DNA from 3 places in the Bradyrhizobium sp. BWA-3-5 genome. Region 3 is predicted to be linked to each of the others. Evidence: riboswitches for the same ligand, from Rfam matches in the RefSeq annotation. Region 3 holds a riboswitch; each other region holds the start of a gene.

Region 1 (6,029 bases), on a different replicon from region 3:
TGGCATTGGGGCGCTCATCGTTATCAGGTTCGCCGCGCCAGAAGCCGGCCGACGGCATCGGTCTTGCCTGCGGCGGCGCCTCGCCGTGTCCGATCAGATGCGCGGCGAAACGCAGCGCGAGCTCGGCATTCTCGACACCGCCCTCGCTGCAGTAGCGCCAGAGCGTGTGGGTTTCATCGCTTCCGAGCGTGCCGCGCGCCGCGAGGGCCGCGTTCCAGTCCATCTCGCCGGGTATGCACGCAAACAGCGCCCCACGGCGCAGTGCGTCGGCCCGCAGGCTTTCGACGCCGTGCGGCCAATAGCTTTCGCCGCCGAGCATCCGGAGCACCACGATCCTGGCCCGGCACAACGTGCGCTCGACATATAGGTCAACGGAAGCCGGGTGCCCGAGCGCGAGCAGATTGGTGAGTCGCAGGCTCGGAAAATCGCCGTCCAGCGCCGCATGGGCCGCACCGAAGGCGGCGAGGTCGCTATCGGCCGCTGACAGCACGACGATATCGGCGGGCTCCTGCCCGAGATCGCGGGCGACGTCGCCATCATCGATACTACCGCTACTGTCGAGCTTCAGGTGCATCCGCGTGGAGGTCCCCTGCTACCCCTGCAGCGCCCGGCGAACCGCATCGCCGTCAAAACCCTTCAGGCCGATCACTACGAGATGCTGTGCCTGCATCGCGTCGGGCCGCGCGAATGCGAGGTCAACCCGCCCGCCGACGCCCTGCACCACGATCGGAGCCGACTTGTCGGCGATGCGGGCGTGCCCCTTGACGCGCAACACGCCAGTGAGATTCAGGGCACTAGTGACGCGCGCGCGCATGGCATCGACGCTAGCGGCCGCGGGCGGCATCACGACGATGCTGTCGAAATCGTCGTGATCGTGCTGCTCCTCCTCGCCGTGGTGGCCGGCGCGCGCTGCCATGTCGTCTTCCGCGGCGGCGTTCAGGCCGATCAAAACCGGCGCCGCCATATCGCCCTTGGAACGCACCATGTTGACGCCGGGCCGCAGCACGGCTTTGAGACGCGCCTCGATCCCAGCCAGCGCCGCCGGTGAAACCAGATCGCTCTTGGAAAGCACCACCAGATCGGCGCAGGCAAGCTGATCTTCGAATACCTCCTCGATCGGATCGTCGTGATCGAGGGAATCGTCGGCGGCCCGTTGCGCGGCAACGGCATCCTCGTCGATGGTGACGCGGCCTTCCGACAGCGCCAATGCATCAACCACCGTGACCACGCCGTCGACCGTGGCGCGGGTGCGCACCGCGGGCCAGTCGAATGCCTTCAACAGCGGTTGCGGCAACGCCAGGCCCGACGTCTCGATGACGATGGCATCCAGCGGCCGGTCGCGCGTCAGCAGTTTGTCCATGGTCGGAATGAAATCATCGGCGACCGCGCAACAGATGCAGCCGTTGGTGAGTTCGACGATATCGCCGGGCGCGCAGGCCCTTGCGGCGCACTCCTCGACCAGTCCCCCGTCAAATCCGGCATCGCCGAACTCATTGACGATCACGGCGATCCGGCGGCCATCGGCCTGCGTCAGCAGCGAACGCAGCAGCGTGGTCTTGCCGGCGCCGAGAAATCCGGTGAGCACGGTGACGGGGACACGGGACATTTCAATATTCTCCTTTAAGTCGAGCGCTTCAGCCAGAGCGGAAGCCCGGCGGCGATGAAAACAACATTGGGGACGGTGGCGGCGACGATCTGGTTGAGGCGGCCCTGGGCATCGCGAAAGCTGCGGCCGAGCGGCGTCTCGGGCACGAGACCAAGGCCGACCTCGTTTGACACCAGGACGACGGGATATTGGGCCACGCCGAGAAATCGCGTGAACCGGCGCGCTTCCACTTCGGGGTCGCGCCCCGCAAGCATCAGGTTTGACAGCCACAAGGTCAGGCAGTCCACCAGCACGGCACGGCCATGGATGGCCTCCCGGGTCAGCGCATCGACCAGCGCCAGCGGCTCCTCGACGGTGATCCAACCGTCGCCCCGCCGCTGACGATGATGGGCGATGCGCGAGCGCATCTCGTCGTCGCCCGCAGTCGCGGTGGCGAGGTAGATCCGCGCAAGTCCGCTGTCCGCGACCAATCGCTCGGCGAACGCGGATTTGCCAGAGCGCGCGCCGCCCAGCACCAGCGTGGTGGCAAGAACAGTCATTTCGGTGCGCTGCCGTCGTCCGGCGACCAGCGCATCGGCGGCACGCGCGCCACCATGCCCTTGCGCAGAACTTCCGCCCGCTCGCGCCACGGCACCAGGCCGTAGTCGGAGTTACGGTAGGACTCGACAAACGATACGAGGGCCGCAGTGCCGCTCTCGGTCTGCAGATCGCCGAACAAGAACGTGTAACCATCAGCACTTGACACCGCGACGGTTGCGGGCCGCTTGCAGACGCTAAGGCATTGCACCGGCCGCACCTGAACGTGATCGGACGAACCGATCGCGGCCTTGACCGCTTCAAACATATCGGGGCCGACCACGGCGCCGCCATCGGCGTTCCTGCAGGTGATGCACACGCTCACGAAGGTAGGGCCGCTCGGTGCGTTCGCACGCGCAGCTTCGACCAACGCCAAATCAGCGGGATTTTGCTCAGCCTTTTCGCGATCCATCACAGGCTCACATCACGGCCGTCGGGCCACGAGCTTTGTTGGGTCGCGCCGACGGCTCATCGCCGTCAGGCTCGCTCCCGTCCGGTGCACCCCGCCCCGACGACGCCTCCAAAGCACAGTTCGTGATGGCAGGTCTCCTGGCTCGCGGGTCGTTGCCGTCAGCCGCCTTCCCGGGAATCCCAGTGGCATCGGCTCGGGGCTCGTCGCTTACAGTTGCGGGGGCAGCGCCGGCATTGAGAGAACTCGCACCGGCTTCCCTTTTCACCTCCCTCGCGGGAGGACCATCGCGGATGACGCTAGCCGCCGCGGTAGCCGGGGTCAACCGGTGCGGCCCTTGGGTCAGATCGGATTGACCTGACATGGGCTGTTGGGTCAGGTAGGCCCGGAAAGGAACCCCATGACGACCGAATCCCGACCGCTTTGGCAGCCGCCTTTCGTTCCCCCGCTCAATCAGGAGTTGGAGGCAACGATGCGCGCGCGAATCGACGGGAAGGCCAAGCCTTTGGGGTCGCTCGGGCGCATCGAGGACCTCGCTGTGCGGCTTGGCATGATCGCGCATCCAGCGGCTCCCAAAGCCGACAAGGCCGTGCTGCTGGTCTTCGCCGGCGACCACGGTCTCACCGAGGAAGGCGTGTCGCAATATCCGTCGGCGGTGACAGTCGCGATGGTGAGGACCTATCTGGCGGGCCGCGCCAGCGCCAATGCCTTTGCCACCGCGGGCGATGTTGGGATTCGCGTCGTGGACGCCGGGGTGGCCGCCGAACTGCCCGCGCATCCCAATTTGATCGACGCCAAGATCCGGATGGGTACCGCCAACGCCGCACGCGAACCGGCAATGACGATGCGACAGGCCGAAGATGCGCTGGCCAAGGGCTGCGCGCTCGCGATGGCCGAGATCGCCGCGGGCGCCGATATCATCGCGCTCGGCGAAATGGGCATCGGCAACACCGCCTCCTCCGCCCTGCTGGTGCATCGCCTGGCACCGGCGCCGCTTGATGAATGTATTGGGACCGGCGCCGGGCAGGATGATCCGGGCATGGCACGCAAGCGGGCCGCCATCGCCAAAGCCGCGGCGCGCAGCGATGCCAGCTCTCCACTGGACGTCCTCAGCGAGTTCGGCGGGCTCGAAATTGCGATGATGGCCGGCGCGGTGCTGGGCGCGGCCTCAAAGCGGCGGCCGGTCGTCATCGATGGCTTCATCTCCAGTGCGGCCGCGCTGGTGGCCATTCGGCTCTGTCCCGCTGCGCGCGATTATTGCGTGCTCGCGCATCGCTCCGCCGAAAAGGGCCACGACATCGTGCTCGCCGCGTTCGGCGCAAAGCCGCTGCTCGATCTTGGGCTGCGGCTCGGTGAAGGCACAGGTGCCCTCCTCGCCGTGCCGCTGGTGCGCGCGGCCGCGCGGCTCGTGACCGACGTCGCCGACCTCAGCGACGTTCTGGCCGGGAATATCTGACATGAACGAGACCGAGCGCTTCTTCGATGCGGTGCGGTTTCTCACCATCCTGCCCACGCCGCCGACAAAAGCCGCGCCCCAGCCGGACTGGCTGGCCCGATCCCTAAAATATTTTCCGCTGGTCGGAAGCGGCATCGGCGCCGGCTCGGCGATCGTTCTGCTGCTTGCCGGCCAAATCTGGGGGCCATTTGTTGCCGCGATGCTGGCGATCATCGCCGCCGCCGTCATCACCTCCGCGCTGCACGAGGACGGCCTCGCCGATACCATCGATGCCTTCGGCGGCGGCTGGACCGTCGAACGACGGCTGGAGATCATGAAGGACAGCCGAATCGGAACCTACGGCGCGCTAGCCCTGGGTTTTGGCGTCGCCTTGCGCATAGCGGCGCTGACGCAGTTGCCCTTATGGGCCGGCGCCTTCGCACTGGTCGCGAGCCACGCCGCAGCACGCGCCACGCCGGGGTTTGTCATCAACGCCATGAGCTACACGGGCGATACCACGGCAATGAAAGTCAACTATGCCGAGGTGCCCGTTCGTGCTGAGGAAATACGGTTTGCCCTGATCACCGTCGTTATTGCCGCGCTGCCGCTGGCGTTCATTTCCGCCTTTTCGGTGCTTTCCGGAGCGCTGCTCGGCGCCACGCTGGCCGCTGCCCTCGCGATATGGTCGCGACGGCTGATCGGCGGATACACCGGCGACGTTCTCGGCGCCATTGAACAGGTATTCGAGATCGGGTTCCTGCTCGGCGTCGCCGCCATCATCCGATAGGCCACGACAACGGGAGCTGATATGGTTTGCCTTCGAAAGCGTCGGCACCGCGGCCGATCCGATCGATCGCTTCCGCCATCCGGCCGCCTCGTCCGAGCAAATCATCGGCCAGCGACACCATCAGCCGGTTCGGCGTCACCGATGGCGCACGGCGTCGCAATTCCTCCGCGATGTCGCGCTCGAAGCCCGGATTGCGGTCGCAGGCGATCACATAGGCCGCAGCGCTTGAGCGGCTGATGCCGGCCCAACAATGGATCAGCAGGGCGCGGTCGCCCGCCTCACGCCCGAAATCCAGGATCGCCTTCATCGTGGCACTGTCCGGCGCGACGAAGCCCGGCACGGCCTCCGTGATGTCATGAAACGACAATTCCCGGTGTCGCTCGCACGCAAGCGCTCGATGGTCCTCGCCTCCATGATCCGGCGACAGCAGGGTCAACAGATCGAACCGGTTAAGCCCCGCCGCAACGCCGGAGAGCCCGCTGAGCGGGCAGACGTAAAGGCATGGCGGGCCCTCGGAAGTTTCCGCGATCATGGCGTTGTCCCCGGCGAGAACCACATCGCAAACTGGAGTGAGCGAAACCCGTTGCCGGTATCGCCAGTCACAAACGTGGCATCGGATGGTGTAAGGAGTCAATCGATTGCCGCCTTCCTGCGAGACAGCAAGCCCCCTAAGTTGCCGCGCGACCACTGAAGATCGATTGATGCCATCAAGCAAACCACCCATCTGGCGGAATGACATCGATGCGCTGGCATTTCAGCCGGAGGAGCACAATGGCCGCTGCATGGTGCACCGCCGGGCGTTCCGCACCTTGTTGCGGGCAATGCCGTCACCACGACAATGCATCGAATTCTTCAACGCTCATCAGGAGGCGTTTCAGGCGGCGGCCCGTGCAAAATTGCTGCGGAGACAGGTGGCGACGACAGCGAACTTCCACCTGACGAGCCGGGATGTCTCCCGGGAGCTAAAAAATTGAGGTCGCGCTCGCATTCTTTCTGGGCTAAAGATGAGCATCTTCGAGGACAGCCATGCAACAATCCCAGACCGCCAACGCCCCCTTCAGCACCGTCAATTCAAACACCATTGCTCAGGCTGTGCTGGCGATGGCCTTGGGGCTCTTCATCGTCGGCGTGGTCGGCTTCTCGCATATCAGTGCGGTTCATAATGCCGCGCACGATGTCCGCCACGCCAACGCGTTTCCCTGTCACTGACGACGAA
Region 2 (6,029 bases), on a different replicon from region 3:
CTACTCCGCCGCGGCTTGTCAGTCACGACACCCTCGATCGGAACTTCCGCGAGCGTGCCCGCATCGACGATCTCAAGACTCAAGCCCAGCTCGCGCGCCAGAATCGAAATTGCGGCGCCGCCCGAGGCGAAGTTGGACATCATCGCGATCGTGACTTCCTGCGGATAGGCCGATACGCCTTGGGCGACGATCCCATGATCGCCAGCGAAGACGATGATCGGCGCGCTTTGGGCCCGCGGCTGCTCCGTTTGTTGCAGACCGGCGAGTTCGATCGCGAGATGCTCGAGCCGGCCGAGTGCGCCGTCTGGTTTGGTAAGTTCAGCCTGACGGGCCAGCGCTGCATCGCGATGGATGACTGAAACGTCGGGGCACTCCTGATAGACCCACTCCGGTAGCATGATGTCCTGCCGTTGCATGTTGTCGTTACGAGCGAGCCCGCGCGCGGGGAGCGCTACGATCCGCGCTTGAGAATGTAGCTGTCCATGATCCAGCCCTGCCTTTCGCGCGCTTGCTGTCGAGCGGCGACGATGCTTGGACCCACTTCGGCCAGCGCACCCGACATCGTGATCTCCTCACCCATGCCGAGATAGGCGCCCCACCAGATGTGCAGCCCTGCCGGATCGAGCGACTGAAACGCCGCACCGCCATCGAGCATCACGACCACGGTGTTCGTGCCGTGCGGCCAACCGCCTTCGCGCAGCCGTCGTCCCGTTGTCACCAGGAAAGGCTCGCCTATTTCGTTCAACGGCAGCGAATGTGCCGCGCAAAGCGCCTGGATTGACGTGATACCGGGGACGACCTCGATGGCTGGCAACGGATCAAGCCTTCGCGCGATCCGCAGGCTCGAATCGTATAGCGAAGGATCTCCCCAGATCAGCAGGGCAACGCGCCCCTCACTCCCGAGATGCTGCGCAATTTCGTGCGACCAGGTCGAGGCCAAGGCATCGTGCCATTCATCCACGCCCTTGCGGTAATCCTCTTGGCCGGCGTCACGCACCGGTATGACGAACTCGGCGATCCGCGTCCGGTCGTTGTCAAGCACCTGCGCGCAGATCGTCCGCCGCAATTCGGCGAGATCGGATTTCACGTCCCCCTTGCGCGGGATGAGAACGAGATCGGCGGCGTTGATCGCGCGCACGGCAGCAAGCGTAAGCTGCTCGGGATCGCCGCAACCGATGCCTATCAGGGAGAGCGTCAGCATAGCTTATGCGAAGGGCGGCCGCTGCCTGCGACCGCCCTCACTTAATCTTATGCGGCGTTGTGCAGGCGGTAGGTGACGAGGCCGTTCGCCGTCACGCCACGCATCGATTTCGCCAATGCCAGCACGGCTAGATCAGCTAGCGGCTCGATGACCACGACGATCGCGTAAGAAGCGGCGAAAGACGCAATGGAAGTGAGGTTCTCGGCCGCAAAGCCCGCACCATACAGCGCCCAGAAAGCGACCCACAACACGATGCCGGATTGATAGGCGGTCGAAAGCGCAAGCGCCTGGCGATATTGCAGGTCAACAAAGGCGGTGTTGCGGGGAATGATCCGCCCGGCCAGCACCTGGATCGCAAACAGCGGCACCAGCAGCGTGGTCACGTTCATGCCGTATTGCGGCAGGTCGGCAGGTACGAAGAGCAGCCCCTGAAGCAGAAGACCAAGCGCCAACCCGAACGCGGCTGGCGCTGCGCCGAACAAGAGGAACAGTGTCGAGCCGAGAATGAAATGCACCTCCGAGACGCCGACCCGGAAATGCGGCAGGAGTTCGAAGAACGAGAAGACCAGGACTGTTGTTGCGACGGTGCGCACCGCCAAGGAAACGATTCCCTGCTCGCGCACGGTCTCTGCCGCAAGCTTCAATGCGCAGCCCGCGGCGGCGGCACCTGTCGCGTAACTCAGCACGAGCTTGGCGCCCGTAACGATACCTGGTTCGATATGCATGATCTACGTCCCTTCTGCCGTCCCACCCGACGGCTTTGGTGTTGAAAGCTGCAGGGCCGATCTCCTGGCTCGCGGTCGAAACGGGTCTCCGGCCTTCCCGAGCTGACGGCCCAGCGGCGGATCGGAGCCCCTCACCGCTTACAGTCGCGGGGGCGGCCGGGGCTTCGGGTACCGCAATTGGGTCCGCCCTTCCCCGTTCCCGATTATGCTCCGGCGCTTTGCGCCGCTTCGAGCACCTTGGCTGCACTGTGTGCTCCTTCCGAAGAGGACGCGTCAAGGGGCTCGCGAGATCGGGCGACGGCATCATCACGTAGCCTCGCCCGCCAGCGCGCCGAAACGAATGACCGTCGTTGCGGCGTCGGTTTGCGCGAGCTGGGTCTGCGAGCTTCGCAATCGTCGTACGGACAAGCCGCCTGTTCGGCGCCGCCGATAGACTCGGCAAACAGCGACGACGTATCGGGAGCCATGCCGTGCTCGATCAGTCTTGCCACGAGCGCCGGAAATGTCCGCTTGCCCATATAGACCAAAGTCGTCGATTCCTTATGGGCGAGCGCCGCCCAATTGAGATTTTCGGGCAATTGCCCAGTGATATCAGCGCCGGTCACGAGCTGGAGGCGGCGCGAGGTATGCCGGCGGGTCAGTGGAATGTTGGACCGCGCTGCCGCAACGCAGGCCGAGGTAACGCGCGGAATGATCTCGTAGCTGATGCCCGCCGCGCGCAGCGCTTCGATCTCCTGTTCAAGCCGGCGGAAGATGCCGGCGTCTTCCGATCTCAAGCGAACGACGCCCCCACCTGCGGCGGCGTAGTCGATGAGCAGCCGGTTGACATGCTCCTGTTTGACCGAGGGCCGGCCTGCACGCTTGCCGACCGCCACCAGATTGGCCCCGGGGCGGGCGTGATCGAGGATCGCGCCCGAGGAAAGGTCGTCATAGAGCACGACATAGGCGGCGCGCAGACGCGCGGCCGTCTTGAGCGTCAGGAGCTCAGGATCGCCTGGACCAGCCGAGACAAAGGAAGCAAAGCCGCTCACCGGTCCTCCGCAATGAGGTGGAAGAACGTTCCACTGGCGTATCCGCGCCGCGAGCCGGTCTCCGCAACGACCGCGCCGGTCGCGTCACGCACGATAGCCAGGCGCGTATCGGGCTGAGAGACAATGGTGGAGTAATGGAATTCGTGGCCGCGCAGACGCGCGCCGGCCTTATGCCCGGGCATTGGCACCGCAAGCTCCGCAAGCCGGTAGCCCAGATGCATGCTACGTTGGGCAAAACTCGTTTCCAGGCCGAGCAATCCCGTCATCTCATGATGTACGTCATTGGCGTCGGTCAAGGCGGAGCCCAGCACCATATAGCCGCCGCATTCGCCATGCACCGGCCGTGTCTCCGCAAAGGATGTTAGCGTGCGGCGAAATCGGCGATTTGTCGCGAGTTGGCCAGCGTGCAATTCCGGATAGCCGCCCGGCAGCCAGCAGACGTCGGCACTATCATCAGGGCCTTCATCGGCGAGCGGCGAGAAAGTCACGATCTCGGCTCCGGCTGCGCGCCAAGCCTCCAGCATGTGCGTATAGACGAACGAGAATGCAGCGTCGCGTGCGAGCGCGATGCGTTGTCCGGGTGGCGTGACGCTTAGGCCGTGTGTGTCGCGTGACGCCATCCAGGTGCATGCCGATTGCAGCACCGCATCGAGATCGACGTGCTCGGCGGCGATGCGTGCGGCCTCTGCAATAAGCTCGTTAACCTCAGCCTGCTCCTCGGCTTGCACGAGGCCCAGGTGCCGCTTCGGCATAGTGATCGCGGCGTGGCGGGGCAACGCCCCGAACACCGAAATGCCTGCCCCTGCCAGGGCGCGCCGCACCAGGTCTTCGTGCCGCGCGCTGGCGACGCGGTTGAGAACGACGCCGGCAAGACGCACGCCCGCGCGGAAATCGCGCAGTCCCGCAGCCACCGCCGCGGCAGTTTGCGCCTGTCCGGAAGGATCGATCACGAGCAGGACCGGCCAACCCATCATCTCGGCGATATCGGCGGTCGCGCCGGTCCCCGAAACGCCTGGCGCGGCAACGCCGTCGAACAGGCCCATCGAACCTTCAGCCAGAATGAGGTCCGCATCGCGTCCGTGCGATGCGACCGATTCGATCGCCTCACGACGCATGGCCCAGCTATCAATATTCACCGAAGTGCGTCCCGTGGCGGCCGCATGAAAGGCCGGGTCGATATAATCGGGCCCGCTCTTGAAGCACTGCACCTTCAGCCCGCGATCGCGATAGGCGCGTGCCAATGCCAGCGTCAGCGTCGTCTTGCCGACACCGGATGCAGGCGCCGAGATGACGAGGCTCGCCGCCATCACGAGCCTTCCGGAAAGCGCGGCGTCGGCCCGAGCGGCCGATAGCGGCGGTCATAGTCGGCAGCATACAAGCGGCTTTCTCCGAAATCTTCCGAACCCAGTGTGCGGCCGACCAGAATGACGGCCGTGCGCTCGAGCTCGGTGCTTGCGGCAGAATCCAGCGTACCGAGCGTGGCGCGAATGATGCGCTGATCCGGCCAGCTCGCGCGCCACACGATCGCGACCGGGCAGTCTGCTCCATAGTACGTGGTCAGCTCATCAATCACCTTGGAAAGCAGATGGATCGAGAGATGGATTGCCAGCACCGCACCGGTGGCAGCGAACGCGGCGAGTTTTTCGCCCTCCGGCATCGCGCTCGCCCTGCCCGGCATTCGGGTCAGCACGACGGATTGCGTGCGACCCGGCAGCGTGAGCTCGGCCGCGAGCACTGCCGCGGCGGCGGAAAAGGCCGGCACGCCTGGCGTGATTGAATAGGGAATTTGCAGCGCACTCAGCCGGCGCAATTGCTCGCCCATCGCCGACCAGATCGAGAGATCTCCAGAATGCAGCCGTGCGACGTCCTTTCCCTCACGATGCGCGGTGACGAGCTCCGATATGATGTCGTCGAGCGATAGTGGTGCAGTGTTGACGATGCGCGCGTCCTTTGGGCAATACGCGAGAACTCCCTCGGGCACGAGCGAGCCGGCATAGAGGCAGACTGGACAGGCGGTGATAAGATCGCGTCCCCGCAAGGTGAGCAGATCGGCTGCGCCCGGCCCGGCGCCGATGAAGTGCACGGTCATTCGCCGTCCCCTTCCGCGATCGCTGCGGTCGCCATTCGATCTTGCGAAACGGTCCGCGCCGAAACAAGGCGCGCGCCACGGCCGGCCACGGCCAGCGCCGCAGCTTCGGCGACGGAGCCCGTGCCGAACTTCGCCTTGATGAATTCGGACTGTGTGGACGTGACGATGCCGGCCAAGACATCGGCCGGAACGGACCTAACCGACACATTGAGCTCACACGCAAGCGCTTTGAGCGCAGCGGCTTCGGCCTTGTCGCTAACGGTGGCGACTGCAGCGAGACCGTCAGAACCTCCCGCGGCGTCGAGCGCTTCACGCAGCGAAGCAAGCGTGACGTCCTGCTTGAATCCCAAACCTGCGACCTTCACTTCATCGCACTCCATTGCACGACCGGCCGCCCCGCCTCCCAGGAACGATAACGGCCGAGGTTATCGGCATGCGCGATCTCGACCCGCATCAGCTCGCCGCCGTGGCGTTGATGCAGGCTCGAAAGCAGCGCCTCTGTCTCAAGCGTAACTGCGTGCGCAACCATCCGCGTTCCGGCCTCAATGCGCGACCAGGCGGCATCGAACATCGTGGCGTCGAACCCTCCGCCGATGAAGACCGCTTGCGGGGTCTCAAGGCCTGAAAGGATCTGAGGTGCCGGTCCCTCAATCGCCGTGATCCGATGCGTCAGGCCGAACTTCGCGGCGTTGCTGCGGATGTTTGCTGCACGATCGGCCCGCGCTTCAATTGCGATCGCCGTGCCACCGCAGAGAGCCCATTCTATAGATATCGAACCGGAGCCCGCGCCGATGTCCCACAATCTTTCACCGGGCCTCGGCGCCAACGCCGAAAGCGCGAGCGCGCGCATCGGCCGCTTGGTGATCTGACCGTCATGCACGAAGAGCGCGTCTGAAAGGCCGGAGCTGCGCGGAACTCCGTCCGGTCCATTGGCTTCGAGCGCAACGGCCACCGGACCCACGCCCGCATCGGTCGCGTAGCTG
Region 3 (6,029 bases):
CTGCGCTGCCTCACCGGGATCGTTGACGATGAAGGGATAGACCACCGGCATGTCGCCAATCAGCGCTTCCGGCCAGCAGGAGGCCGATAGGGCGACGGACTTGCCGGGCAGCCACTCCAGCGTTCCATGCGTGCCCATGTGGACGACCGCATCAACCTCTTGCCGCCGGAGCCAGAGATAGAACGCGACATAGGCGTGGCGAGGCGTGCGCGAGATATCGTGATACTCGACGTCATGATTGGTGACATCACCGCGCTCGGGCTGAACGGCGATGATCGCCTTGCCACGCTGGATTGCTGCAAAATGAAATTCGCCGTCACGGCAGGCGGGATCGTTCTGCGTCGCCCCCCAGGCGCGCGCGAGGTCATCCTGCAGCTGGCACGGAAGTCTCGCCAGCTCAGCGCCGTAATCAGCAACGCTAAAGGTCAATTTCTCCTGCAGGAGAGCTGCACCAAGCGCTTCTGTTGGCTTCACGTCGAAACCGGCAGCGCCGAGATCGGACAATAGCGTTTCGACCGAAGCAAGCGCGTCGAGCCCGACCGCATGCGCAATCTGGTGCGGACGACCCGGATAATTCGAGAGCACAATCGCCAGCCGCTTCCCCCCCGCCGGCTTGTTCGCGAGCCTGTGCCAGGCGGCCACCCGATCCACGACAGCATCGACACGTTCGTCGTCGGGCATGTGCGCCAGGTGCGAGAATTGCAGTTCGGAATCGCGCGCGCTCGGCGACTTGAAACTGACCACGCCCGCTAGCAGCCGGCCGTCAACCTCGGGCAACACCACATGCATCGCCAGATCGCCCGGCGAGAGACCGCGAAGCGATTCCGCCCACTCCTCGCGCCGGGCCGTCGACAACGCGACCTGGAACACCGGACAGGATGCAGCATCGAAAGGCGTCGTCCCTTCGCCGGTGACAGCAGAGAAAGCGGTTGCATTGACGATCACCGCAGGCGTGCATTCCTCGAACTGCCGCTTAAGCCAATCCGTCACACCGGCCACCTTTAGCGAGGCGACGAACACGCCATAGCCATCAAAACCCTTCTTCCGCAGGGCTGTGATCAGCGCGTCGACCGGGGCGGTATCGGCTGAGGTGAGATAGGAGCGATAGAAGGTGACGAGCGCATGCGGCCCTCGATCGGGATTTGGCAGCGCCGCGACTGCACCACGACGCGGATCGTAGAAACCGATCTCGGGAATTTCGACTTCGCCGACGACAGGTCCCGCATAGAGACCCGAAGCTAGTGCGAGTTGTGCGATTGCAGCCTGCGCCGCAACCGTTCCGCCCTTGTCGCACAACGCCTTCAGCCGTCCGAGCGCCGACACGGGTAATGTCGAGAGCGCATCCAGGCGCGGATCGTCGCGACCGTCCGCGGGGAGCACCGCAAGCGCGATATCGCGGTCCTTCGCAAGTTGATGCAGGGCAGCCAGCCCATATGACCAGTAGGATTCGCCGCCGATCAGGCGCACCAAAATGCCGCGCGCATGCGACAGCGTCCGCTCGATATAGGTGTCGACCGACAGGGGATGACGCAGCTCCGCAAGATTCGCGAGCCTCAGCGATGGCAGTCCGGCACGGCCGCGACGCCAGCCAGAGGCGAACGCGGCAAGATCGCTGTCCGAGAACGAGAGCACGACAAGGTCTGCCGGATCTTGACCGAGATCCTTAGGGATCGCAGTCTCCTCAAGACCGCGGCTCTCGCGAAAGATGACGTGCATCAGATCTCGAGTCCAGTCCTGATGGCCGCCTCATCGATATCGTCGTGTTCACCGATCACCACCAGCTTCGAGCGCCTTGGCCGCGTGCCCCATGGCCTATCGAACTGATGCCCCACCCGCTCGCCGACCGATTGCAGCAGCAATCGCATCGGCTTGCCCGCGACCGCGATATATCCCTTCGCGCGCAATACGTTCTGCTCACGCGCAAGCCGCTTGATCGATTCGACCAGCGCATCCACGTCAGCCACTTCCGGGAGCTCGACGACTATCGAAGCAAAATCGTTGTGTTCGTGCTCTTCTTCGCCGTCGCGATGAGAAGGTCGCGAAGCGAGATCGTCTTCAGCAGCCGCTTCGAGACCAAGGATCACACGCGCATCGACTGCACCATTGACGACAGGCAGCATTGGCACGCGACGCGGCATTTCGGCGGTGATCGCCGCCTTGGCCGCTTCAAGTCCTGCCGCGCCGGCAAGGTCCGCCTTGGTGAGCAGCACGATATCCGCGCACGCGATCTGATCCTCGAACACTTCCGACAGCGGCGTCTCGTGATCGAGGTTCTGATCGGCCGAACGCTGCGCTTCCACTGCGGCAGGGTCGGGCGCAAAGCGGCCGGCGGCCACGGCCTCGGCATCCGCAAGCGCAATCACGCCGTCGACCGTGATTCGTGAGCGGATCTCTGGCCAGTCGAAGGCCTTGAGCAGCGGCTTTGGCAAAGCCAGGCCGGATGTCTCGATCACGATATGATCAGGCCTCACGGGGCGCGAGAGTAGTTGCTCCATGGCGGGGATGAAGTCATCGGCGACCGTGCAGCAGATGCAGCCATTGGCGAGCTCGACGATATTCTCGGCAGGACAGCTGGCGTCGGCGCAGGATTTCAGGATCTCGCCGTCGACGCCCTCGCTACCAAACTCGTTGACAAGCACCGCAAGCTTCTTGCCGTTCGCATTGGTGATCAAGTGCTGGATCAGCGTCGTCTTGCCCGATCCGAGAAAACCAGTGACGACGGTCACCGGAACCTTGGTGAGGGTATTCATTCTGCGGCCTCTGGCAGGACGGCGATCGGTGGAATACGGGCAAGCGACTGCTTGCGGAAGATCGCCGGCCGGCTGCGCCATGGCACAATGCCATCTGGCGCGGCCGCGTAGGCCGCAGCCCCGGCGACTACATCCGGTGCGTTTGCATCGGACAAGCGACCGTACACATAGGACCAGCGCCCAAGCCCCGAGAGCGCAATCGAGCAGCCTTGGCTGCAGGCCGACAGGCATTCGACCGGAACGACGCTGACGCCCTCCGGCACGCCAGCCTCGAGGAGAGCGCTGTGCAGACGCGCGCCCGGTGTGGTTTCGCCATCCCTTACTGCCTGGTCGGCACGACAGGTGATGCAGACGTGAAGCGTGACGGTCATCGCCCCTTCTCAACAAAAATTTGGCGGAGGCGATGAGGTACGCGAACCAATGACACACGGGTTCGCTCCCCGTCGCGGAACACCCCGTCCGCCGGTGGTCAATCGGTGCGCTGGCAGGTCTCCCGGCTTGCGGAGCAGGTTCTTCCCTCGATCTCCACCTTCCCAACCCTTAAAGGTCAGTGGCTCTTGGAGATCTCTCCGGTCACGGTCGCGGGGGCGGCTGCGCTTCAGGCTCGAGCTTTGAGGCTAGAGCCCTATCGCATTCCCTCTTCGCCTGTCGTAGGACAGGAACCAACGCCACCGCACCATTTGCCCAAGCGTGCAACTTGTCAAGCCAAAGGGACGTGCAGATGACTTCCGGATCTGATGCTGCTGAGGAAGAAACCGCGATCTCCGAATTCGCATTGGATGCCCGCCATTCGGCAAAAATGGCAAAGAAAATGGCAAAGAAGAAGGCCGCGCGCGACCGGATGATGTCCACCAAGAGTGGAGAGAGGGGGCTCATCATTGTCCACACCGGGGCAGGCAAGGGAAAATCTTCCTTGGCCTTCGGCATGATCATGCGGTGCCTCGCGCATGGCTTTTCCTGCGCCGTCGTGCAGTTCATCAAGGGTGCATGGGACACTGGCGAGCGCCGCCTGCTCACCGGACATTTTGGCGAACTGTGCCAATTCCATGCGATGGAGGAAGGCTTTACCTGGGAAACGCAGGACCGCGTCCGCGACATCGCCGCTGCCCGCACCGCATGGGAAAAGGCCAAGCAGCTGATCGCTGATGAAGCCTTGCGCATGATGGTTCTCGACGAGATCAATATTGCGCTTCGCTACGACTATCTGGAGATCGGAGAGGTCGTTGAGTTCCTGAAGAATTCAAAGCCGCCAATGATGCATGTCGTCCTCACCGGACGCAATGCCAAGCAGGAATTGATCGACGCCGCCGACCTTGTCACGGAGATGACGCTCGTGAAGCATCCCTTCCGATCCGGCATCAAGGCCCAGCCCGGCGTTGAGTTCTGACCAAGCAATCGGGATTCGATTCGATGGCGCGCGCATTGATGATCCAGGGAGCGGGTTCGGACGTGGGCAAGTCGCTCATCGTGGCCGGCCTTGCCCGCGCTGCCACCCGGCGCGGCAATCGGGTGCTGCCGTTCAAGCCGCAGAACATGTCGAACAATGCCGCCGTGACGGTCGACGGCGGCGAGATCGGACGCGCGCAGGCATTGCAGGCGCAGGCCGCAGGTGTCGAGCCGCATACCGATATGAATCCGGTCTTGCTGAAGCCGGAAACTGATGTCGGCGCCCAGATCATCGTGCACGGACGCCGCGTGGCGACGCTGCGCGCGCGCGTGCATACGCTGCGATGAAGCCATCGCTGATGGCGCCGGTTCTCGAGAGTTTCGCCCGTATCAAGGATCGCGCCGATCTTGTTCTCGTCGAGGGCGCCGGCAGCCCCGCCGAGGTCAATCTGAGGAGCGCCGATATCGCCAATATGGGCTTTGCCCGCAAGGCCGACATTCCCGTCGTGCTGGTCGGCGATATTGATCGCGGCGGTGTCATTGCGCAGCTCGTCGGAATCAAGGCCATGCTCGATCCCGACGATGCGGCCATGATTCGCGGCTTCGTCATCAACAAGTTCCGCGGCGATCCATCACTGTTCGATGACGGCTACCGGCTGATCGAAGCGCGCACATCGTGGCGGGGCTTTGGGGTCCTTCCCTACTTCGCCTGCGCTCGTGAACTTCCGGCCGAAGACGCGCTTGGGCTTACCGGCGCACGCAAGGCAGGCAAGTGCAAGATTGTCTTTTCGCGCTGTCGCGGATCGCGAATTTTGACGACCTCGATCCACTGAAGCTCGAACCTGATGTCGACCTTGTGATGGTCCGGCCTGGAGAAGCAATCCCTGGCGATGCAAAGCTCGTGATCCTGCTGGGCTCGAAGTCGACCCGCGGCGAGCTCGCCTTCCTGCGCGCCCAAGGTTGGGACATCGATCTTCTTGCGCATCATCGTCGCGGCGGTCATGTTCTTGGCGTCTGCGGCGGTTACCAGATGCTCGGACGCAGTGTGGCGGATCCGGAGGGAATTGAGGGACCGGCGGGCGAAACTCCCGGTCTCGGACTCATCGACGTAACGACGGTGATGACGCCACAAAAGACTCTGAGCCGCGTCACGGCGGTCCACGCTGCGACGAACCGGCAGATCGAGGCTTACGAGATTCACATCGGACATACCGACGGGCCGGATCGTGCACGGCCATTTGCTTTGCTTGGCGGAGCGCCGGAAGGCGCGGTATCCAGCGACGGCCGCGTGTATGGCAGCTATCTGCACGGCCTGTTCGCTTCCGACAGTTTCCGCAAGACATTTCTCGCACAACTAGACATTCCGGCCGCGGACCAGCAATACCGCGCCAGGGTGGAGAGCGCGCTCGATACGCTTGCCGATTACATCGATACCTATCTCGATGTCGAAGGCCTGCTTACGCTTGCCCGCTGAGGAGGGGCGATCAAGGCGAGATTGTGGCGGAAAACCGCGCCCATTCCGTCTCGTCACCCGGCAAGCCAAGCCGCAGCCATCCCGGCCGCTTCCCAAATATGCGCGACCATATCTGGTGGCGCGCGAGCTTCTGCTGCGCGGCGCGTGCCTCGCCAGTTTCATAGAGCCGGAACAGCGGCGTGCCGCCGACCAATGTCCAGCCCTGTGATTGCACTTCAGCATCCAGGCGGAGGCAATCGCGTGCCAGACGCGTCGAGGTCGCGTTTGCCCAATCGCGATCAAGCAAGGCGCGCCGTCCGATCACAATCGCTGCACCCGAAATCGGCCACGGGCCGACCATCGCGGCCAGCGCAGCGACATCGGCCTCGCTGCCGAGCGCGAAACCGAGGCGCAGTCCCGCAAGCCCGTAGAATTTTCCG

What was found. Region 3 has a riboswitch for cobalamin ahead of RX331_RS38535 (DUF1636 domain-containing protein). Riboswitches for the same ligand answer to the same signal wherever they lie in the genome.
Region 1: it holds a riboswitch for cobalamin, as region 3 does, so the genes downstream of both, RX331_RS30260 (DUF1636 domain-containing protein) here and RX331_RS38535 (DUF1636 domain-containing protein) in region 3, are expected to answer to the same signal.
Region 2: it holds a riboswitch for cobalamin, as region 3 does, so the genes downstream of both, RX331_RS26550 (energy-coupling factor ABC transporter permease) here and RX331_RS38535 (DUF1636 domain-containing protein) in region 3, are expected to answer to the same signal.

What each region holds. Positions count from the first base shown of each region.
Region 1 is NZ_CP136626.1:6,308,620-6,314,648, forward strand. Features, by position in the region: gene cobN (cobaltochelatase subunit CobN) at 1-574, opposite strand, end outside; gene cobW (cobalamin biosynthesis protein CobW) at 593-1,606, opposite strand; gene cobU (bifunctional adenosylcobinamide kinase/adenosylcobinamide-phosphate guanylyltransferase) at 1,621-2,145, opposite strand; gene RX331_RS30260 (DUF1636 domain-containing protein) at 2,142-2,594, opposite strand; cobalamin riboswitch at 2,704-2,895, opposite strand; gene cobT (nicotinate-nucleotide--dimethylbenzimidazole phosphoribosyltransferase) at 2,992-4,047, shown strand; gene RX331_RS30270 (adenosylcobinamide-GDP ribazoletransferase) at 4,049-4,813, shown strand; gene RX331_RS30275 (protein tyrosine phosphatase) at 4,803-5,345, opposite strand; gene RX331_RS30280 (hypothetical protein) at 5,515-5,787, shown strand; gene RX331_RS30285 (CbtB domain-containing protein) at 5,840-6,022, shown strand; gene RX331_RS30290 (CbtA family protein) at 6,029-6,029, shown strand, end outside.
Region 2 is NZ_CP136626.1:5,517,458-5,523,486, forward strand. Features, by position in the region: gene cobT (nicotinate-nucleotide--dimethylbenzimidazole phosphoribosyltransferase) at 1-398, opposite strand, end outside; gene cobF (precorrin-6A synthase (deacetylating)) at 452-1,201, opposite strand; gene RX331_RS26550 (energy-coupling factor ABC transporter permease) at 1,249-1,926, opposite strand; cobalamin riboswitch at 1,963-2,181, opposite strand; partial or broken gene RX331_RS26555 (uroporphyrinogen-III C-methyltransferase) at 2,397-2,957, opposite strand; gene RX331_RS26560 (cobyrinate a,c-diamide synthase) at 2,954-4,264, opposite strand; gene cobM (precorrin-4 C(11)-methyltransferase) at 4,264-5,046, opposite strand; gene RX331_RS26570 (cobalamin biosynthesis protein) at 5,043-5,411, opposite strand; gene cbiE (precorrin-6y C5,15-methyltransferase (decarboxylating) subunit CbiE) at 5,408-6,029, opposite strand, start outside.
Region 3 is NZ_CP136627.1:121,035-127,063, forward strand. Features, by position in the region: gene cobN (cobaltochelatase subunit CobN) at 1-1,716, opposite strand, end outside; gene cobW (cobalamin biosynthesis protein CobW) at 1,716-2,750, opposite strand; gene RX331_RS38535 (DUF1636 domain-containing protein) at 2,747-3,121, opposite strand; cobalamin riboswitch at 3,216-3,432, opposite strand; gene cobO (cob(I)yrinic acid a,c-diamide adenosyltransferase) at 3,550-4,137, shown strand; partial or broken gene RX331_RS38545 (cobyric acid synthase) at 4,161-5,610, shown strand; gene cobD (threonine-phosphate decarboxylase CobD) at 5,621-6,029, opposite strand, start outside.